3 regions of the Anaerobacillus sp. ABR4_321 genome follow, and region 2 is predicted to be linked to each of the others. Evidence: riboswitches for the same ligand, from Rfam matches in the RefSeq annotation. Region 2 holds a riboswitch; each other region holds the start of a gene.
The links. Region 2 has a riboswitch for cyclic di-GMP ahead of ACXADT_RS13715 (anti-repressor SinI family protein). Riboswitches for the same ligand answer to the same signal wherever they lie in the genome.
Positions count from the first base shown of each region.

Region 1: it holds a riboswitch for cyclic di-GMP, as region 2 does, so the genes downstream of both, sinI (DNA-binding anti-repressor SinI) here and ACXADT_RS13715 (anti-repressor SinI family protein) in region 2, are expected to answer to the same signal.
Region 3: it holds a riboswitch for cyclic di-GMP, as region 2 does, so the genes downstream of both, ACXADT_RS22550 (hypothetical protein) here and ACXADT_RS13715 (anti-repressor SinI family protein) in region 2, are expected to answer to the same signal.

Region 1 is NZ_JBSWTK010000001.1:932,869-940,574, forward strand. Features, by position in the region: gene fabZ (3-hydroxyacyl-ACP dehydratase FabZ) at 1-149, shown strand, start outside; gene ACXADT_RS05080 (hypothetical protein) at 346-519, shown strand; gene ACXADT_RS05085 (helix-turn-helix domain-containing protein) at 559-891, opposite strand; gene ACXADT_RS05090 (anti-repressor SinI family protein) at 1,180-1,302, shown strand; gene ACXADT_RS05095 (hypothetical protein) at 1,315-1,578, shown strand; gene ACXADT_RS05100 (DUF5658 family protein) at 1,575-1,892, shown strand; gene ACXADT_RS05105 (helix-turn-helix domain-containing protein) at 1,936-2,271, opposite strand; gene sinI (DNA-binding anti-repressor SinI) at 2,403-2,522, opposite strand; cyclic di-GMP riboswitch class I at 2,543-2,639, opposite strand; gene ACXADT_RS05115 (SDR family oxidoreductase) at 2,853-3,620, shown strand; partial or broken gene gloA2 (SMU1112c/YaeR family gloxylase I-like metalloprotein) at 3,670-4,056, shown strand; gene ACXADT_RS05125 (alpha amylase N-terminal ig-like domain-containing protein) at 4,228-7,706, shown strand, end outside.
Region 2 is NZ_JBSWTK010000001.1:2,639,995-2,647,700, forward strand. Features, by position in the region: gene ACXADT_RS13700 (MFS transporter) at 145-1,539, opposite strand; gene ACXADT_RS13705 (HAD-IA family hydrolase) at 1,572-2,138, opposite strand; gene ACXADT_RS13710 (glycine--tRNA ligase) at 2,197-3,579, opposite strand; gene ACXADT_RS13715 (anti-repressor SinI family protein) at 3,961-4,122, opposite strand; cyclic di-GMP riboswitch class I at 4,149-4,239, opposite strand; gene ACXADT_RS13720 (hypothetical protein) at 4,449-4,679, shown strand; gene ACXADT_RS13725 (thioredoxin family protein) at 4,715-5,029, opposite strand; gene ACXADT_RS13730 (SGNH/GDSL hydrolase family protein) at 5,112-5,726, opposite strand; gene ACXADT_RS13735 (glutaredoxin family protein) at 5,770-6,012, opposite strand; gene ACXADT_RS13740 (Crp/Fnr family transcriptional regulator) at 6,122-6,811, shown strand; gene ACXADT_RS13745 (hypothetical protein) at 6,901-7,107, opposite strand; gene ACXADT_RS13750 (aminopeptidase) at 7,216-7,706, opposite strand, start outside.
Region 3 is NZ_JBSWTK010000012.1:148,227-155,932, reverse strand. Features, by position in the region: gene ACXADT_RS22590 (serine hydrolase domain-containing protein) at 1-364, shown strand, start outside; gene ACXADT_RS22585 (hypothetical protein) at 444-764, shown strand; gene ACXADT_RS22580 (hypothetical protein) at 1,298-1,624, shown strand; gene ACXADT_RS22575 (alpha/beta fold hydrolase) at 1,732-2,568, shown strand; gene ACXADT_RS22570 (GNAT family N-acetyltransferase) at 2,678-3,145, shown strand; gene ACXADT_RS22565 (hypothetical protein) at 3,260-3,490, shown strand; gene ACXADT_RS22560 (HNH endonuclease) at 3,671-4,618, opposite strand; gene ACXADT_RS22555 (helix-turn-helix domain-containing protein) at 5,082-5,339, shown strand; cyclic di-GMP riboswitch class II at 5,351-5,434, shown strand; gene ACXADT_RS22550 (hypothetical protein) at 5,781-6,161, shown strand; gene ACXADT_RS22545 (hypothetical protein) at 6,527-7,060, shown strand; gene ACXADT_RS22540 (hypothetical protein) at 7,057-7,461, shown strand; gene ACXADT_RS22535 (hypothetical protein) at 7,458-7,634, shown strand.

The DNA of each region.
Region 1 (7,706 bases), 1.7 Mb from region 2:
GCTTTAAGAGACAAGTTAAGCCAGGTGATCAGCTCCGCTTAGAAGTTGAGATCATCCGTATTAAAGGACCTATGGGCAAAGGAAAAGCGACAGCGACGGTCGATGGTGAAGTTGCTGCGGAAGCGGAAATCATGTTTGCCCTCAAATAACGATCTTTCAAGCATCTCGAATTTCGAGGTGCTTTTTTTAGTTCAATTGTAAAAACGTTGTGCGATTTTGTTAAGCATTTAAAGGCTTTATTGAGACTCTGTTAATTGCCACACATGGGAGAATTTTGTTGTTATGATTTGGTCAACCGCTTATTCAGTAGCCGCGGTCAAACTTGGTTAGGGAGGAATTTTGATAATGAATAAGAAATTCATGGCCAAAATTGCAACTTCGTTTCTAGCTGTTATGCTCATCACTGCTTGTAGCGGTGGAGAAGAAGAAGGAAACAATAATACGACCAATAACGGAAGTAATACGGAAGAACCTGCTTCGAACAACGGATCCACTAACTCTGAGAATTCTGCTGAATAAGTTGTTAAACTCCCGTCCACTCCAGGCGGGAGTTTTTCATTAGTCTTTCTTGTTTAATTGCCACTTCCTAAACTCGAGAAATTCCTCAAAGTCTTCTTTCGTGATGCCAGACCGCATCGCTTCTTCGATCAACAACTGCCATTCTGGGTCCAGATTGGACTCTCTGCCTTCGAATTCACCATCTTGAATGAACACATCCATAGGCACCTTTAATACAGTAGCAATTTTTTCGAGAAATTGTATGGATGGGTTCGCCTGCTGGTTGCGTTCGATCGAGCTGAGGTATGATTTTGCTACGTTAGCTCGCTTCGCTAGTTCAGTTAATGAAAGCCCCATGCGATTTCGATAAAGCTTAATTTTTTCACCTATCATCCCCAATACCTCAACTTTATTAGTATTTGTATATTATTATCTTATCAAGAACGTAATGTTCTGTAAACAGAACAAAAGTCTCAAAATAATGCATAATAAATGGAATTATAAGAAAAATAAAGTATAAATTAGTAAATTACAGAATTTGTTCTAAATTACAATTAAAATAAAGAATTTTCAGTCTTTTATATTCTTTCCGGTAGGCTTATATTAGAGTTATATTCTAAATAAAGAACAATATGTTCTTTATAATGTCGGTTTATGGAGAAAAAAGTAAGGAGGTAAAACATGAGGGCGTATGGTGGAGAAAAATTAGACTTAGAGTGGATCACCCTTATTTCAAAAGCAAAAAAGTTAGGGCTTAGCAAAGAAGAGATTAGACAATTCCTGGATAATTCCTCAAAAAAATAAGGGGGAATTAAGATGATTAAGCTAGGAGATCGCACGTTTGTATCCTACATCACGGGAAAGAGAATCAAGGTTGTTGCACTCGATGAAAGGGCCGGCAAGCTTTATATTAATGATGAATACAAAGGGCGCTGTGACTTAGACTTTATTCTTAACAAGATTAAGGAGCTCGAATTACATGAGGATAATAGAAGATGGCTATTTGAGGACGAGCGGAAACTTTATAACGAATTAAGAGAGATCATTAAGAATCAGGTTATATCCTCGAACTTGGAATGAGTAGATTTTCGCAACCTTTTGTTCAATCCACCATGTACTATTTGGCATCCTGTAATGCCATCGATGGCGTCATTACATACTGGGGCGTACAGAACAACGTGATAGAAGAGGCAAATCCACTGATGAACTTATTATTTACGATTCATCCATTTGTCTTTTTAGGTTTTAAAATAACATTGTCCATTTTACTTGTGTTTATAGGGAGCATAAAGATTAAATTCCAATCGCGGTTAGTAAGAGTACTGTTGATCGTTGCAACAGTACTTTATACTGCATTAATAATTTATCACTCTTACTGGCTCTTTTTACTTTGATATAGTAAAAAGAGCCTTCGCTTGAGGCTCCCGTATGAATCGATTATTTGTCGCTTCCTTGCTTTGCACGCCACTTGTTAAATTCAAGGAATTCCTTAAACTGTTCTTTACTAATACCAGAATTCATCGCTTCTTTAACAAGTTTTCTCCACTCTGAATCCAATTCACTTTGATGAATGAGGTTATCTCCCTGAAGAAGTACCTCTACAGAAACATCTAATACTCCTGAAATCTTCTCCAAAAACTGAATAGAAGGGTTAGATTGTATGTTTCGTTCAATTGAACTCAAATAGGATTTTGCTACACTAGCGCGTTCAGCTAATTCAGAAAGTGAGAGGCCTTTACGTAATCGATACTTCTTTACTTGCTCTCCTATCATGTCTTACCCTCCCATACTTCTACGTCACTCTCAGATACTAAGTATTATATCAGTATGGTTATGTTCCGTAAATAGAACAAAAGCGGCAATCGCTCACTACTCACTCTCCACTCTCCACTCCCTAGAGTCTTTTACTTTTTTTCCTTTCTAATAAAAGCTTTCACCTCTTCTACTGATAAACCTAATTCCTTGGCAGAAAGGATTAGGAATACCCACTCATCATCAAGCCTTACTTTTTCATTTGTTTTCATCCTCACTCCTCCTTTAAGTTCCAGGTAGTTCAGCCATCTTAGGAATCATATACAGACTCCCTTAGATCTGATAACTTTGCGATCTACTTTTTTCAAAGTAGGTTGCCTTTTACTGGAGGATATCCACTACTTTAGAACTATGTATACGGATAATGTCATATTCTTATCATAGTATGAATGTTTTAAGAAATTTGTTGTTTTTTGGAAGCTAAAACAACTTTTTTTGTCATTTCTTAAAAAGTACCGTTGAAACACGAAAGAACACTAGTGATGTTTTTAGACTGACCCACCGAAAGAATGGGTATAGAAGGAAGACGAGGAGGGATATTCATGAAGAAAATTGCGGTGATTACAGGTGGCGGATCTGGTATTGGAGCAGCAGCTGCAAAGCGGTTCGCAAAGGAAGGCATCACAGTTTGTTTGTTCGATGTAGAAGAAAGTCGTGCAGAAGAAGTAAAAGAGGAGATCATCTCCCTAGGCGGTGATGCGTTCGCATATGAAGTCGATGTGTCTGATGAAGACCAGGTTGTCAGTAAGCTTCAAGAAGTAAGCGAAAAAACTGGTGCGATCGATTATCTCTTTAACAATGCTGGAATCAACGGGACGCTTCAACCGATTGAAGAAATGAGTGTAGACAATTGGGATCAAACGATTCAAACGAACTTGAGAAGTACGTTTCTCATGGTGAAGCATACTGTTCCATATATGAAGAAGAACGGAGGGAGTATGGTCATCACAAGTTCGATCAATGGAAATCGAACGTTCTCGAACTTCGGGATGTCTGCATACAGCACATCGAAGGCAGGGCAAGTTGCGTTTATGAAGATGGCTGCGCTTGAACTAGCGAACTATAACATAAGAGTGAACGCGATTTGTCCTGGAGCGATCGAAACCAATATCGATGAAAATACGGATCAAAAGGAAAGTGTTAAAGAAATTGAAATACCTGTAGAGTATCCAGAAGGTAGCCACCCGTTAGAAGAAAAAGCAGGAAAGCCTGAACAAGTCGCTGATGTCGTTTATTTTCTCATTTCAGATGCATCGAGTCATGTGACGGGAACAGCGATGTACGTTGATGGAGCTGAGTCACTTCTGTAGCTTGACGTAAGAACGAACCGTCGCTAAGTTGGTATAGAGGTGATTGAAGATGTTTAAAAAGGTACACCATGTTGCCATCATATGTTCAGATTATCAACGCTCGAAAGATTTTTATGTGAATGTACTGGGATTAACGGTATTAGAAGAAACGTACCGGAACGAAAGAGAGTCATACAAACTTGATCTAGCGGTTGGAGAGCATACGCGAATCGAACTGTTCTCCTTCAATTCCGCTCCTCTGCGCCCAAGCTATCCGGAAGCACGTGGACTTCGGCATATTGCATTTGAAGTGGACGACATCGAATAGGCTGCACAGGAGCTTAGAAGGAAAGGTGTCACTAGCGTTGAAGAAATTAGAGTAGACGAGTTAACAGGGAAGCGGTTCACCTTTTTTCAAGATCCAGACGAATTACCTATCGAAATGTATGAAAATTAGCACATTTAACCAAAAGGAGTTGATTACCTGCCAAACCTGTGGCATCATAAGTTTGAAAGCGTTTGCTTATTTAGTGAGATGGTTTTTGTGCAACTTTGCGCAATCGATTTCACTAACGTTTTTGTGCAAACGGTTTCACAAACTGTAGATTTAAATTAAAGGGGGATATCGATGAAACGGCGTAATCGAAAACGGCTTTCTTTGTCGCTAGCAATCGTACTCGTGTTGCAGTTGCTGGCAGGAGCAATGCCGGGTGTCGAAGCTGCAACGCTTACGAGTCCGGTAATCGAAGGATCGAGCGCAACGTTCAACTATCAGGGAGACGGTAGCAAGACGTCTGTCAAAGTCGCTGGTGATTTTACGGATTGGGAAAACGGCGCTCTTGAGATGACGAAAGGTGAGGGAGATGTCTGGAGCCTTAAAGTCGATGATCTATCGAACGGAATGCACCAGTACAAGTTTATCGTCGATGGTGAATGGATGAAGGATCCTCTCAATTCTAATGGAGGAGAAAACAGCGAATTTCAAATCGGCGATGCGGATGCGAAACGTACCGTTACACTAGTCGGTGATCTCCAAGATGAGCTAGGTGCAGAAGCTGATTGGAAGCCTGATGCATCTGAAACGATCATGGAAGACAAAGGGAATGGATTCTATGAATTTACGGCAGAGCTTCCTGCTGGTAAGTATGAATACAAGATTGCGATCAATCAATCTTGGGGGGAAAGCTATGGGAAAGATGGAGGAAACATTCCGCTAGAGCTTTCTGAAGCATCGAAAGTAACGTTCTATTACCATGATGGCACGCATGCAATAGCAGATTCCACTTTTTACAGTAAGATTTCCGATGAAAAACAACCGAGATTAGTAGGTTCTATCCAGCCTGCGATCGATGCTGGAGATGAGTGGAGTCCGAAAACATCGACTGCGTTATTAACCGATGATAATTTCGATAATATTTACACATACACTTCAGATGTTCCAAAAGGAAACTATGAATACAAAGTTGTGTTAGGAAGCGACTGGGGCGAAGAGTATCCTTCGAATAACGTTGCACTAAACGTTATTGCTGATGCAACGATCACGTTCCAATTTAACGCTGAAACGAAAAATGTTAGTTCTGATTATAGCCCTGAGGGTTCTGATGGAGCGATCAACAAAGAAAAACTTCTACATAACTCCTGGGAAGAAGCATACCGAGCTCCGTTTGGTGCTGTAAAAGAAGGCGAAACCGTTACGCTTCGTCTTTCAGCCAAAAAGGATGATCTAACAAAAGCAGAATTGTATATCAAGAATCAAAATACGGGTACAAGTAAGCTTGTTCCGATGGAAAAAGCGGCGACTTCTGACGGAATGGACTTTTTTGAGGCAGACGTAAAGCCAGAAGTCAAAGGTCTTTATGGCTACAAGTTTATTGTACGTGATGGTGCAGCAAAAGCTGAGTATGGTGAAGATACACAGCAGGGATCGAAAGGAAAAGCGACCGATGCAAACGCAGAACTGTATCAACTCACTGTGTTTGACCCTGGCTTCAAAACGCCTGATTGGATGAAGGAAGCCGTCGTTTATCAAATTTTCCCTGATCGTTTTTATAACGGAAATGAGAAGAACGATGATGCAAAGAAATATGCACGTGGTGATGAGCCGATCGAACATAAAGAATGGGATGAGCTACCTGATAATCCGAGGCTAGCTGATCGTTCTGGATATGAAGGAGATGGAATCTGGAGCAATGATTTCTTTGGCGGTGACGTGAAAGGGATTCATGAAAAGCTAGATTACATCGAATCGTTAGGTGTTAATACGATTTACCTCAATCCGATCGCAGAAGCTGCATCGAACCATAAATACGATGCAACGGATTGGAAGGATATCGACCCATTGTTCGGTACACCTGAAGAATTTGAGGCATTCACAAAAGAGCTCGAGAAGCGCGACATGCATCTGATCATGGACGGGGTGTTTAACCACGTAGGTGATGATTCGATCTATTTTGATCGTTACGGAAAATATGACGTTGTTGGCGCGTACGAGTATTGGTCTCTCATCTATGATCTTATGAATGATAAGGGACTGTCTGAAGAAGATGCGAAAAAAGAAGCACGTAAACAGCTTGAAGAAGAAGGCCAGACATTCAATGATGAATATGGTTTTCACAACTGGTTTAATATTAAAAATGAAATCGTGACGGATGAGAACGGAAACGAACGCTACGATTATCAGGCGTGGTGGGGCTATGACTCGCTTCCTGAAATTAAAAGCATCGAGGGCGATGCCGTCGATTATGCGAGTGAACTTAACAACCAGAAATTCTCGGATTACATCATGTATGATGACGATTCAGCAGCGAAAAGCTGGATCACAAACGGTGCATCCGGGTGGAGACTCGATGTAGCGAACGAAGTGGACATGGAGTTCTGGCGTGAATTCCGCGATGAGCTGAAATCAGACAGCATTGCAGGCGCGGGTGCAACGCTTAAAGAAGGAGAAGAACCATTGATTCTCGGAGAAATCTGGGATGATGCGTCTAAGTATTTTCTTGGAGATCAGTATGATTCGGTTATGAACTATCGTTTTGAAGGAGCGATTTTAGACTTCTTGAAAAATGGTAACGCTGCGAGTGCAGATGAGAAGCTGAAGGCTGTGCAGGAGGACTATCCTGATGAAGCGTTTCGTGCTCTCATGAACTTGATGGGATCTCATGACACGCCTCGTGCTGTGTATATCCTCGGTGGTGGGACAGACACGTATGAGCGTGCTGAATTCGATCCGAACTATAATCATGAGCTTGGGGTAAAGCGACTCAAGCTAGCGGCAGTACTTCAGATGGGGTACCCAGGCGCGCCGACGATCTACTATGGTGATGAAGCGGGAGTAACAGGATCTAAAGACCCTGACGATCGCCGCACGTATCCATGGGGTGAAGAAAACGAAGCGTTAGTGAAGCACTATCAAAGTGCTGGTGAGGTAAGATCAGAGAATGCCGATCTACTCGCATATGGAGATCTAAAAACGTTACATGCTGATGGCGATGTATATGTTTATGCCCGTACGAATGCAGAAGGTGCAGCAGTGGTCGCGGTGAATCGCGGAAACGATAACAAAACAGTTGAGTTAGACGTAGAAGGTATCGTAAAGAACACTATTTCGTTCACCGACGGACTTGCGAAGGACTACAGTACAGCTGTAAAAAGCGGCAAGATGAGCGTGACTGTACCTGCGATGACAGGACGCATGCTGATCGCTGATGGCGGCCAGAACTTTGAGCTTCCAAAACCAGTAAGTGACCTTAATGCGAAAGCTTTAGAAGGAAGTGTAGAGCTTAGCTGGACGGGGGACGCAGCGCAGTACAAAGTCTATCGATCTACTTTACAAGGTGCGATGTTCGAAGAAGTGGGGACGACAGATAAAACATCGATCGTCATCGATGGATTAACAAATGGTCAGTCGTACTACTTTGCTGTGACGGCAGTAGATGGTGAAGGAAATGAATCACCTTTGACTGAAACGACAAAAGCAGCAGTTCCGCACTATGAGTGGAAAGATGGAAGCTATGATCTGACAGATGTTAATAAAATCGAAGACGGTGTGCTCGATCTTTCCAACACATTTAAGATCGAAGCAGGAGTAAAAATTGACGGCGCGACTGA
Region 2 (7,706 bases):
AATTGAAACGGAGATGATCGTCTATTCTTATCACAATACCGAGGCTTTCTCTACACTAAAAGGATGAGACTTGAGGTCTCATCCCTTTTTATCTATTAGCAATCAAATTACAGATTTTTATCTTACAACACCTTTATATTGATTTTAATACTCTCTAGTCTTAGACGGTAACGTTAAGAAAAACGCTAGTATCATTCCAAGCAGAAATATTACTACGCTTGCTAGGTACATTCTCTCATACCCGGCTAGTACTATACTTTTTTCTATGGAAACAATCGTTTTATCACTTGCTGAAACTGCAATGAACCCTGCTAATATCACTGGACCAAGCGATGTTCCGATCGAACGGAACAAACTAACGAGAGATTGACTTGCACCTGCTTCTTTCTCTGACGTGAGCTCAAACATAATGTAGTTAAGAGGAGTACCCATTGTAAATCCTATGCCGACCCCAGAAAAAATCATACCTATGATAAGCATTAGCCATCCGTTTGCTAGGAAACTAAAAATGAGTGCCCCTATTAAACTCAAACTAAAGCCAGTGAGCACAACTTGTTTCGCTCCCCATTTATCGAGTAAAACACCTCCGATCGGTGCAGCGAATCCAGAAGCAAGAGCTAGGATAACCATGACATACCCCCCTCTTCCGGTTGAAAGCCCCAAAAGCAGCTCTGAAAAAGAAGGGATAAAGATCATGCTTATGATCCCTATTCCGGTAATCGTTGAGATTAACAACGCTAAGACAATATTTCGATTACGGAAATATGAAATGTTGATGATTGGATCACTATGCGAAGCTTCTATCGTTAAGAAAGGATAAACTAAAACAATACTAAAGAGTAATAACGGCCATACTGTTAACGTTGTAAAAGATCCGATAAGGTTATTCGTATCCAAATTTGTCAATCCGAGTAATAACGAAACAATAATGACGGATAGGAAAAGAGCTCCTTTCCAATCAAGCCTCGAACGGTACCCCTTTTGTTCTTCTAACGGCAGCTTTAATGCCATAAGAAAGATGATGAAAGCAATGGGGATATTCATGAAGAAAATCCATCGCCAGCTTACGTGAGCCACTAAAAATCCTCCTACAGCAGGTCCGAGAATAGAAGCGATTCCGAACATGGCTCCTATCAATCCAAGCGCCATTCCTCTCTTCTCTTTAGGAAAACTACTCCCGATAACAGCGTTTGCAATAGGAATAATACCTCCAGCTCCTGCTGCTTGAATCGCTCTTCCTGTTAAAAGCTGTAGAAGTGACCCACTTATACCTGCAATAAGAGAACCGAGAGCTAACAGGAATATCCCAACAAGGAATATTCGCTTCCTACCATAAAGATCTGCCAGTTTACCGATAATCGGCATACTGACTGCGTAAACAAGGGTGTAGATCGTAACGACCCATACAGTAAATTTCAAATCGATATCGAGTTCTTTAACCAATGTGGTTAAAGCAGGGGAAATCACACCTGAGTCTAATGCGCCTAAGAATACTCCTAGGAGGAATGTTAGAAGGAGAAAACGTTGTTGCTTACCCATCATGGTCCACTCCCTTGAGAACAATATTTGGTCTACTTAGACCACAATAATTGCTTGAGTTGTTTGTAATCTTCTACATAAAAGTCTGCTCCATCTGCAGTATTTTGAAATAAACATGTTTTCATCCCAACTTCTTTCGCTGGAATGATATCTAATAAACGGTCACCCACTGCTAAATCTATTTCATGCTTGTTATGTAAATAACGATAAGAAGCTGCGTCTGGTTTTCTTGGATATCCATCATCGCCTGCTACAAGATCGGCAAAAAGATGCTCCATATTAAAATGCTGAAGAATGGTGATGACTTCTTCCCTTGGTTTGTGAGTCATGATGACATTAAGGTCTGATTTGTTCAGAATTTCCGTAACACCTTCAAAAGGAGGCTTCTTATCAGGAGAAAGGGCGTTATCTAACACTCTGAATTCTTCAACTTGTTCCATTGTTAATCCAAATACATTTGTTGCATGCCGAAATGAAACTTTTAACTCTTTCAATATCTCTTCATTTGAAACATGTTCAGGAACAAACCGTTTCATAATACTAACAAAAGCTGGATACGTATCGAATAACGTGCCATCAAAATCCCATAAAATCTTCACGACTTCACTCCTTTACGTTAATCCTAAAGAAAAGCCGCTCGATCGAGCGGCTCTTTCATTAAAACTGAGTTTTTTCCTCTAAAAAGTTCTTTAGTTCAGAGATTGGCATTCTTTGTTGTTCCATTGTATCTCGGTCTCGTACAGTTACTTGCTTATCTTCAAGGGAATCAAAATCGAACGTAATCGCAAATGGTGTACCTACTTCATCGTGTCTGCGGTAACGTTTACCGATCGATCCAGCTTCATCGTAATCCACCATGAAATACTTCGCAAGTTCAGCGTGAACTTCCCTAGCTTCATCCGATAATTTCTTTGAAAGTGGCAATACTGCTGCTTTAAACGGTGCTAAAGCAGGATGAAAATGCATGACACTACGAGACGTGCCATCTTCTAATTCTTGCTCTTCGTACGCTTCGATTAAGAATGCTAGTGTAACGCGGTCTGCCCCTAATGATGGTTCGATGCAATAAGGAACATAGCGCTCGCCTGTTTGCTGATCGTGGTACGTAAAGTCTTCGTTCGAATGTTCCATGTGCTTTTTCAAATCATAATCTGTTCTTGAAGCAACTCCCCATAGTTCACCCCAACCGAATGGGAATTTGTACTCGATATCTGTAGTTGCATTACTATAATGAGAGAGCTCATCTTCAGCGTGCTCACGAAGGCGGATATTATCTTGATCAACGCCAAGATTCAATAGCCAGTTCTTACAGAAATCTTTCCAATACTGGTGCCATTCTAGTTCATCTCCAGGTTTACAGAAGAATTCTAACTCCATTTGCTCAAATTCACGCGTACGGAATGTAAAGTTACCAGGTGTAATCTCATTTCTAAAGCTTTTTCCGACTTGTGCAATTCCGAATGGCACTTTCTTTCTCATCGAACGCTGCACGTTTTTAAAGTTCACGAAAATACCTTGTGCTGTTTCAGGGCGAAGATAAATGTCGCTTGTACTTGAAGTCGTTACCCCTTGCTGTGTTTTAAACATGAGGTCAAATTGACGAATCTCTGTAAAGTCTTGACTGTCACACTCTGGGCACTTAATGTTATGATTTTCAATCAACCGCTCCATCTCTTCAAACGATAATCCGTCAGCAATCATTTCGTTGCCTTCTTCAGAAAGTGCATCTTCAATCAGCTTATCTGCACGATGACGTGTTTTACAGCTCTTACAATCAATCAATGGGTCGTTGAAATTTCCTAGGTGACCAGATGCAACCCAAGTTTTAGGGTTCATCAAGATTGCCGCATCCAGTCCGCTATTGTGAGGAGACTCCTGTACGAACTTCTTCCACCACGCTGCTTTGATGTTGTTCTTAAGTTCTACACCTAATGGACCGTAATCCCAAGTGTTCGCTAAACCTCCGTAAATATCGGAACCAGCGAAAATAAATCCTCTGTGCTTTGAAATGGCAACGATTTGTTCCATCGAAATACTCATCTAAATCTCTCCTTTTTATCATTGTCTAACAACATAAAAAGCTCCCGTCCTCGGACAAAAATTTGTCCGGGGACGAGAGCGTATGCACCCGCGGTTCCACCCCAGTTGATGTGAAAGAACACATCCACTTTACGGTATCAACTCCAGACCGCCGTTTCACTAGACCTTTTTCGGGCTTCCACCGTCCCCGAATCTCTATAAAAAGGGTTACCTAGCTACTATCTGTCCTTCACAGTTGTTAGCTTATATATGTAATTGATATCACATATGATACAAAAAAGTTTCACTTAAAGTCAAGCGCAATCTACTCAGTATTCATAGACTACCCACTTGCCTAACTGTTTACACACATCAGATTCTTTACTTCTAAAAAAAGAGCTATCAATCGATAGCCCTCCGTTTTTGTATACGCACAGGTGTTGGATCTTTTTTGCGGTCGAGAAATGCTCGGATTTCATCTTTTTTCAACCCGATTTCTCGTGCAACTTTCATCAGCATTACCCACTCTTGATCAAGTGCTTGTTCTGGCCTGGTTTTAATCATGGCCACCCTCTCCTCCTTTGATATTTCCAGGAGGACCAGCCGTCATCGTTGAATGTTCTCAACATTAGACCTGTGTCTTTGCGTCCCATTCTTTAGAATGGTTTGCCTTTTTCTGGAGAGTTAGAACAGACACGCACTACAATGTAACGGCAGTGCTAAATCAATAGTAAAAGGGACTAAAAAATGAGAAAGTTTAATAGTTTATACAATTATACTATATTTTAGCAATAATTCAATATATTTTGTATCGATTCTAACACTTTATCTTCTGCATCATAAACTAATCATGTATGATCTTGCTAAAGCTTGATCAGGGAGGGAATCGAATGGAACGAAATCAGATTGGAACCGCATGGCAAGGCACTCACGTCGTTTTACTAAGGTGTACTCCCTTAAACAAAGTTGTAGGATTTTATCCTAGTCTCCATGCACCTACAGAACCTGTAAGTCATCTTTGCAGTGAAGCATTATCGACATACCTCAGCATCGGTTATGTCATATCACATGTACATTCATTACAGGACGGAACGGTCGAGTATATCTTGACAAAAAATTAAAACAGCCCGTCGAGATTGCCTCGACAGGCTGTTTATTAAAAGTCAGATAAGTAATCTTTTACTTGATCTGGATTCTTTGTGTTGGCACTATGAAGATGCCCAACTTTTTTTCCATCTTTATAAACGAGGAGACTTGGAATACCCATCACTTCATTTTCCTCTGTTATTTCAGGGAATTGCTCAATATCAATTTGTGCCCATTGTTTATCGCTATGTTCTTTGATGATATCGTCGATAAATAAGTCAAGGCGTTTACAGTCCGGGCACCAATTCGCTTCGTATTTTAATATCGTCACTTTAGAATCATTGATTAGATTATCATAAGATTGTTTTGATTCGATTTGTTGCATGTAAATCTTCTCCTTTACTCGTTACTATAGGCTAGTATAACTTACAATAAGATCATTTGTCTGTAATTGTGATTACAGTTTTCTATAAAGAGATACCAGTGTTAACGAGTGCTCCAGAAATAACCATGTGGCCACATTCATTAGGGTGTATGCCATCAAAGGACAAAAGCCGTTCTTCATTGCCCTCAAACAAACGATAAGCATCTGCCACTTTTACATCATTATTCTTTGTACATGTTACTAGATTTTGATTAAATCGATTGACCCAATCTTTTGCGAATGAAAGATGAGGATAAGGATTATACAAATTAACGATTCGAATCATAGCAGGCTTCTTTACTGTCATCGATAGGTGGCTTACAATCCAATTCATGTTTGTACAGCATTCTTCGAGCGCTTTCTGGAAAACAGCTTCTTCCTTATTTATAGCAAACTCTTCAGCTGCATCGATCAAATCATTTCCACCGGCCGTAATCGTAATAACATTGGCATGTTCGATCGGTAACGATTGCTCTAGCCAGTCTCTAACGTCGCGAGTAGTTGCTCCATTTCTTGCATATTTTGTTAGGAGAACATTTTCTTCTAACTTATCAAAGATAGCCGAACGATAGTAATCTGGAAAAGTCGGTGAAAAAAGGATTGTGCCTGTACCTAATGTAATAGAATCTCCAATAGCCGAATAAAGAAGATGCGACAAACCATCACCTCTTTCCAAAGATGATTTACTATATTCATCGCACCTATAAAAAGTTCATCTCAACATTCGAGTGATTCTGTATTAAAGTGAACTCAGAGCAGACTTTATTGTTATAGACAAGCAGCGGTACAAGGAATTCTCCGGCCAATTGATAGAGATCTTCTTGTCTTTCTGGCTGTTCAAGGACATTCACTTCATCAAAGGAAATACCTGACTGCTTAAGGAGTCTTTTTGTTTTCTCACATTCAATGCAACTTGTTATCGTGTATAATCGAATATGTTCCATGTTAGACAAGTACCCTCCTAACAATTAGAGTATAACGGTATACGATTTATGATAATGTAAGCTATCTTACTCGTGAAAATGACTTGATTTAAGAACTGAAGGTGATCTTATGGATAAATTGACGATGCTTTCCCAGATAAACTTATTTGATGAAATGGAAATGAATGATTTAGTACAGATCGATCGTGTTAGCGATATGAAGCCAGTTAAAAAAGGAACCATCATCGTAGGACCTACAAAGCCGATGAAAGCGTTATTTTTATTGAAACAAGGAAATGTACGTTTGTATCGCTCCAATGATAGCGGAAAACAATTAACGGTCGATATTCTTGGAGATGGCAACATTTTTGGAGAAACCTCTAGTTTCTCACTAAGTGATGATTCTGTTTATGTTGAAGCGATGACAGACGTTTATTTATGTATTATCGGAAAAGAACAATTTGAAACTTTGCTCTCAGAAAACCCCAAGCTCGCCATAAAATTCATTGAAATACTGTCTTCACGCTTAAAAGAAATTTATGAAATGAGTGAAAACATTGCACTCAGAAGTGTAAAATATCGGGTGTTGTCTTTACTATTAAAACTTAGTGAGAAATTTGGAAAGCGTAAGAACGAATGGCAAACGATCGAGATCAAGCTTACACATTACGACATGGCTACGATGATCGGTTCTACTAGAGAAACTGTCAGTGCCACAATAGGAGACTTGAAAAAAGCTGGATACATAAAGAAGAACCCGTTAACTTTCGCCATACATGCTGAAAAAGCTAACAATTATTTAAGTGAAAATGGAGAGTAAAGATCAGAAATCTACAAACTTAAGCTGCCGAGGAATCCTCGACAGCTTTTTTAGTCATAATGATACTCTATAAAATACAAATCGAATCATTATGATTGCGTTTTTCCATCCGTTCCTTTTTGATTATCTTTTGTTCCTTCTAATTTATCCCATTTAATCGGTCTGTTTAAATTAAGTTTCTTTTTCAAATTCAATAAGCAGTTAAAATGACCAACATACCACTTATCGAATTTCACCATATGAATGGTCTCCCAGTCTCTCATCTCCTTTGTACATCCATCACAATGTATTTCCATTAAAGGCACTTCCTCTTAAGTAGATTTGTTTATTTATATTCAAACTACCAGGAATGTGATTGGTCATTTGTACGTAAAAAAGCGCATCCGTAGATGCGCTTCCTTATCTTACTTTAAATTTTCAGGATTTAATCCATTGAGATAGTCTGGTACAAACTTACCATCTTTTCTTATCAATTCATCATCAAACCAAATTTCTCCTCCACCATATTCAGGTCTTTGAATCAGCACCATGTCCCAGTGAACTGCTGAATCATTTCCGTTTGGTGCTTCGTCATAAGATTGCCCTGGAGTAAAGTGGAACGATCCGTCGATCTTTTCATCGAACAAGATATCTTTCATCGGCTCGCGAATATACGGGTTAACTCCGATTGCGAATTCACCGATATACCTAGCACCTTCATCAGTATCGAGTATGCTGTTCAATCGTTCTGTATCGTTCGCTGTCGCATCGATAATCTTTCCATTTTCAAACGTTAGCTGAACATTTTCGAAAACGAACCCATTGTATGGAGATGGTGTATTGTACGTGATCACGCCATTAACACTATCCACGACAGGGGCGGTAAATACTTCTCCATCAGGGATATTCAGTTGCC
Region 3 (7,706 bases), on a different contig from region 2:
TTCAGCTCCAATTGGTTACTTGTATTCAACTGCAAATGACTTAGGGAATTATTTGATTTTCCATTTGAATAAAGAATCGCCTATCTTACGTTCAGAGTTAGTTGACGAAATGCAAAACCCTATTCATCTTGTCAGCAATGAATGGAAATTCCGTAGTAATGTAAGAAGCTATGGCCTTGCATGGTTTACAGATACATATAAGGGATACAGAATTGTTGAACATGGCGGTGGTCAATTAGCTGTAAGATCGTTAATAACAATGGTTCCTGAACTTGATTTGGGAGTCGTTGTGTTGTTGAACTTTGATGGGACTATGCATCATGAGATTTGCGATAAAATTATCGATACTTTTATTGATTTCTAATCTTAAATCTCGAATTCAAGTCTTCAACTAAAGGGAGCATTAATGTAAAGCCTAATTATTCTATGAGGAGTGAAGTGCGATGTTTGTAAAAGTGTATGAATATCATATTCACCAAGAAAGCATAGAAGAGTATTTCCGTATTCAACAAAAAGCGGGAGAAATCTATGAAAAGTACATCGACGTTAAAACCACTTACTTACAAAGCAAAGAAGATCCTTCAAAGTGGATGGAAATTGCAAAATACGAAAGTGAAGATGCTTATCGAAAGGGAATGGCACTAATAAATCAGGAAAAGGAGATTCAAGAACTATTTAAGTCCTTCGAAGGCATCCTTTTATCTGAGAAAAATGGGGTTAAAGATGAAGACTTCTTGGACATAAGAGAGTTATCAAGATCTTGATCACAATCGGGAGCTTTGTAGTAAAGGATAGTTTCCCTTGAGCGTACAATTCTTGACTATAAAGTAATGTATTTGGGGGTTGCTTTGCATTGACTGATAGTAAATGGGCTGTTTTAATTAATTTTCTTGCAGCGACAGGTATTCTAATTAGCTTCTTTGTTTATGAACCATATTTATATGTTCGAATAGTAATATTAACCTTTGCCATGACTGAGCCTTTATTACTTCTTTATCGCAATAAATTTAAGAATATTAGGCTCTGGTTTTGGATGTATTGTAGTCTCATCCTATTTGGAGTAGTTTTTTCGCTTACATTAGATAATGAGGTTATTATTACTGAAAATACGCTTTATATCTTTGTCTTCGTAATCATTCTTTTAATTTCTACTTATAAGTCGTTGTTTAAACCAAACAACCTAAATGAAAATTAGTGCTCAACAATAGAGAGCGATAGCTGCACTTTGGCTATCGCTAGTTGTGCTAACAGTGCAGGATTGTTGAACAGTAAGCAATGAACAATAAGGGGGTAAAAAATGGATTGGGACACATTGCCTAATTGGTTTTGGGTAATATATTACTTGTTTTTATTAACAACATTAGGAACAACTATATACAGCGTTGTGAAAAGGAAAATGAAAGGTTTGTCAATTGTAGCCATTCTGTTCACTGTTATAGTTCCAATAATTGGTTTTATAAATAGTATTGGTAGAGCAGAAGGAATAAATGAGTTTGAACATTTAGTTAGTCAATTACAACAAGGTGCTTTATGGTCATATTTCACAAGTATAGGTTATTTGTTTCTGTTATTATGGTGGGTTTTGTTCCTATTCAAAAGCAGAGTAAACTACACTTCTTATTAAATTAACTCGGAGCATATCAGAAATACCTTTAGTCTTTTATTCCGAAGAACAAATCACTTCAATTTGAACAACCACTATTAGCTGAAGGTAAGGGGGGATTAACTTTTATGTACGGCGAAACTGCGGAAATACAAAAAGAAAATGATTTTATTAAGAATGGAAAAGTCACTACTTACTATGAACTTCACCGTCCTAAAGGTAATAATGATAAGACGCCATTAGTGTTACTTGCAGGAGGACCAGGGCTATCATTTACTACACTGACCCCATTATTAAAACTAGCAAAGGATAGACCAGTTCTCGTATATGACCAAATCGGGAGTGGAAAATCCACAAGGTCAAATAATCTAAACTCGTTGACCTTATCCGTATTTATAGACCAGTTCGAGTATTTAATTAAGAGATTAAATATAGAGAATTACCATTTGCTTGGACATTCTTGGGGCTCAATATTAGCTGTTCAAACCGCATTAAAACATCCTAATGAAACAAAAAGTTTAATTTTACATAGTGGAGTAGTAGATTTCCAAAATTGCTTAGAAGAAAGAAAAAAGGTGGAGAAAAGTAGTCCTGAAGGAAATGGGAGAAAAACGAGTACATACAACTCAAATTATTGTAGAGTTCCTTATCCTAACTATTTATTAGAAGCTCTTACAGATAAAGATCATAGAACTAACGAGTTGATTTGGAACTCAAAATTGAATCCTCAAATGTACCATTATGATTCTACAAGTGAATTAGAAAGAATTGGTTGCCCAGTTTTAATTACTAGCGGTAGATATGATGGGATTTCAGTAGGTCAATCTGAAAAGTTTTCTGAGGGGATATCAAATAACAAACATATCGTATTTCAACATTCTTCACATTATGCTCACGTTGAAGAGGAAGAAAAGTTTCTAAAAGAAGTACGGCTCCATCTAATGGAAATAGAAAACCAAAATTAATAGTTATGATTTGATGCTTATTCAATTATATCGGAGCGTTGACCTAAAAAGGATTACTGTTCTTTACCTTAAATACATAACAGTTTTCTTAGATAAGGAGTGAATCAATTTGTTGCGCTTTATCACTATCGATATAAATAAACATAGTGAAGTTGCAATTGGTTTTCGTAAAGACTCCTTTGCAGCTAGTTTTGGGAATGCATCGGGTTTTGGAGATGAAAAGAAATACTTGAATTGGTTAGAGATAATGGTAAAAGACTTTCCAGATGGGTTCGTTTTGGTAGAAAAGGATAATAGACTAATTGGACAACTAGAATTAACTATAAAAGAATACAAAGATAGAAAAATCGGTTATGTAAATCTTTATTACTTAGTTCCAGAGATCCGCGGAAATGGTATAGGGAAGGAACTACACAAATACGCATCCAGCTTTTTTAAAAGTCAAAACCATAATGAGTTTCATTTAAGAGTGTCACCTACTAATACCTCTGCTCTGAAGTTTTATCAAAAACTTGGTATGGAAGAGATAGGACAAGAGTTGGATGGAAAAGTAATTAGGATGAAGGGGTTTTTATAACTCTCTTACTCAAGAAAAGGGAGCGATGATCTAAAAGGATTACGCTCTTCTTTTGTTAATTAATAGAATAGGTATTAGTTCTAATAGTAATGTCTTTATGTAAAAGGAGATATGATGCAAAGAAGCTTAGGTGTTATATTAATTTTATTCTTCAGCTATTTAATTTGGCTTTACTTTGCAATATATGAATCTTCAATTAACAACTGGTGGACAGTAATTGAGATTAAACAGAGGACTGAGGATACTCTCGAATTTGGTGTTTCAAATGCAAAGGTTTTTGCTGGAACGGCTATGTTCACTTTTAGTGGGGTATTAATTTATTTATTGTTAGGAAAGAGAAATTAAGGGAGCTTTGCTTGAACAATCTATTCACAAAAAAACGGTTAGCGGCTACTGCCTCTGACCGTTTTTTGTCTTTTTATTTGTTGTATCGCGTATTAGACTACCATTCAATTGAACATTTGTGGTTTTGAACTTCAAAACAGAACACGTTATTGGAAGTTTCCAAGCTTTTTTCTTACAAGTCTAATTTTTACCCCAAATGGATTTACCACCAGTGTGACCAGTTTTGGCATGTTCCCAGGAGTTTACTAGCTCCATTCTTCCTCTTTTTTCATGATGATGCCAAGTATAACCTCTTGGTGTCTTTCCATTTTGTATATCCTTAATTTGATTAGAAGTGAATTTATTCCTGGTGCTTGAACTACTATTAATCTTACTTTTCAACGCTTTATTTGCATGTGCAAATTGAGTACTGTTAGATGATTTTAATAATCTCTTTGGTAGTGTCATTGAATACTTCTCAACAAAGTTTGGAAACCCTTGGGAAGTGAAAGAAACTTTAGAAACAGGATGTTTTTTCCCTGCTAAATGTCCGTTTCTAATAACAATATTTCTTGTAGAGCTTTTCAAGAACTGTTTAACTACTAATCTTCCCCCAACCCTAGCAACAATTGGAGTAATAACCGGTAATAGAAACCAAAGTTGTAATTGATCGCCTTTAATAACTACATTGATGTCATCGAACTCTTCATCAATTTCTGTTTCTACGATTGAAGAATAAGGAATACTATTATCATAATTTGCATGCTCAATATACTCTTCGACGTAATTACAACCGTCATCTGAAGTTAGTACTTCAACAGAATTAAACTCTGAAGGTTCGCTAACAGAGAAAGTTCTAACAGTTGGGTCAGTTGGTAGTGGAATACCAGGTAATGGTTTTTGATTATCAATTACAGTCGAATCTACTGGGAATGGTTCTTCATCGGGATTAGGCTGATCAGAAACTGGTGGAACGGTTTCCTCAACATAGTCTGGGTCACAGACGAAAACTTCCTCATCATCACTCTCAATAATAATGTACTGACTATAGCTATCGGATTCGGTAGCTGCTTGTGCAAACTCTGGAGCAATGTACGCAAACAAAATAGAAGCAACAATAAATAAGCTAAAAAATTGTTTGAATTTCATGTCGAACCTCACTTTACATTTTTTGTATATCCAAAAATATTATACACACAATTCAGCTAAATGCTAATTTTCAGAAAAATTAATTATTTTAAATAGATATTTCCCTTATATAATTGGCATTTCATATTCTTATTACTCTGTATGTCTATATTAATAGATTTGATTTAAAGTTATTTATTATATTAATCATATTAGGAAAATTTTGGAGTTTGCTATAGCGTTTTTAGGAATTTATAGTAAAATTAAATTAAACTAATCTTACTTTTTAACTAACTTTAGACCCATAAAAAAACCTCTTTATGTAAATATACTTCTGGTTTTATGGTCATAAAGTTTTGCGAAATGACGTAACCCTTTATTATTTTAATGTTTTTCCTGTTACTAATATAAGTTACCTAATAATATTTAAAAGAAAGCCATAAATTATCTTATGTCATTTGAAAATGTCTACTTTATGCGGTAGATAATAAAAAGGAGGAGGCTTATAATTTGTTTTAAAGAGGACAAAAAGAGCGTCAAACAGTTATTTGGTTCTCGAGTACGATATTATCGTCTTTTACAAAAGATTTCTCAGGAAGAACTCGCATTCAATACTGGTATGCATCGAACCTACATAAGTGAATTGGAAAGAGGGTATCGGAATATTACCCTTGTAAACATACATAAAATATCGAAAAGTTTAGATGTAAGAATCGTAGATCTTTTGGATTTCGATAATTAGAAAAAAATAATACATATAAGGATTGCTATGACTTTATTTCTCTATCTGGGCACTTAGAAATAGATGAGCAACTAGTGCAACCGGCCTTAGTATGTTTGACAACTTAGACTGTTAAATATATAAGGCTTTTTTCTGTATAAATTAGAAGTTTTAACCAGTCTGATATGGGTAATATAGTAAAGTTAGATTTTATTTAGCTCATAAGTCCTTATTTCCTTGAATAAACTAACATTCTTTGTTTATTTGTATTAAACTTAACTTTGTAGAATTTTATCGAATCATGTAAGTTATAGAAATAATTTGTCTAAAAAACCTTTAGTTATATCTTGGAATTCTACAATAAATTCAATAATTATATACTATGATAATTACAAATGAAGGATATTTATAGTTAAACAAAAAAATTTAGATAGACTTCCTATCTATTAAGAGGTGTTTCTAATGTTATCTAAAAACTTTATGTCTAATAAAAGCAATGATACTAATACAAAATCTTTTTTCATTAATTTAGATCATCAATATACATTTACCCGTACATACTTTTTACTTGAGCCAAACCTTTATGTTGAGATGGTAACTCTAGCTATGGAGTACAATCGAGTAGAGGGAAGAAATCTTATTACTCAAAATGAAGTATTAAGTTCAGATTCCAGAGAGTTAGATACTAAAGACGTTTCTAAATCTTTTGTGGAAGCTCTTCATGCAGAAGATACAATTAAAGAAGAATACAAATTAACAAAAGAACAAGTAGATATGATACTTAAAAATTATAAAGATAACTTATTTGATGTAAATAAAGAAGTGTTAGATTCACTAAATTAATAGCACTGTATAGTCTTAAATCAAACACAATAACGTTGTAGTCGGTATTACCCAATGGTATAATTTAGTCATCAAGACTTTATTTTTCTTTTTGGAGCGATCTCATTCGAGATCCGCAGGTAAAACGACTATTATAACAGAAGCCTTTGGGCTTGGAATTTGCACACTTTTTGTGTGCAAAAACCTCGCCTAAAGGCTTTTTTTGCGTTTCAAGGGAGGTGATGTGTAAGAAACTTAGTTGAATCTTCAATGTAAGAGCAATTAATGGGTGGAGTTAAAAAACTTAATTGAGAGGATGTTCTGAATGGATTTATTTATTAATGAATTTATGAGCGTGAGCAATTGTCAGATGAGGAGGAATCAACATGTTTAAAGTCACATGTTTTGCTCCAATTACACCAGAGGAATTATGGAAAGGCGTGAAAGGACTGCATTTTACTAAGAAAGAAGAGGGATTTGAATGGTATCTGGATGGCCATGTTTTCCGGATTGAACCATTCAAAAATCAATCTAGGACGAGTATGAAGGGGTATCGCGTTTGTTTTAACGGATCTATTGATGGTGCAATATTTCTTTACGATTTTGCGCTAAGTTGGATTAATCCTTCAATCACAGGGATAGAGTTTTCACTTTCACACTCTACGTTAAAAACGCGTGACTGGATTAAAGATTTTATGTCCCGCTCGTCATTTTCTACTGTTGATTCCAAGGGCATTTTTAAGAAGGGTCCTATTGGCATCGTGGTAGTGAATGACGTGGTAACACTTCAACTTAGAAGTTCTAAGGGAAAACAACTAAATCTATTAGCTAGTTTGAAAGAAATCGAAACAGTTAAGGAAGAGTTGAAGCCTGCTGAACACGATCTGTTTTCATATGTCGAAGAAGGTGTAGCCGTATGACGTTTGATTTCTACACTAAGACTTCCAAGTTTACAGTCGCAGAGAAGAGTGTTTTGAAAAATGGGGAAGTGATTGCTGAGGGAAACGTATTTCTGTTTCAAGTGCTCTTGGGCTTTCCGGCTTATTTAATCGTTCAGGAGAATGAATATACGCCTCCAATTATCCTTAAAACGGATTGTATTCAGTCCGTCTTGCCTTCAAATGAATTCTTTGATGGTGAGCGGGAGCCTCAGAAGTATTTGTTCAGAGTAACATTTTCTCTAGACGATATACCGATTCTTTACAACATGGAGGCCATAGATAGCAATTCAGCTATTACCTTCGTAAAGGAACGGTATAAGAAGAAAAACCTTCAGAACTTATCAGTAAAATACATCGCTAGAGGGGAGAAGATTTCATGAATAAACGTAAATCCTCTCTTTCAATGATTGATAAAGAATCCTCAAAGATTTACAGAAAAATTCTATCTGCTGAGACTGAATTTGAGGTATTTACCATCATTGATCGATTGAAACCAGATGTTGCTAAGAGAGTACTTATGACGTTAATTATGAACAAACAACTAAATCTATAGCTCTACAGTATGTCCCTTCCTAGTGGGGAGTGAAATTTTTGCTCCCCTGGTACTAGGTGGGGAGTGCATATT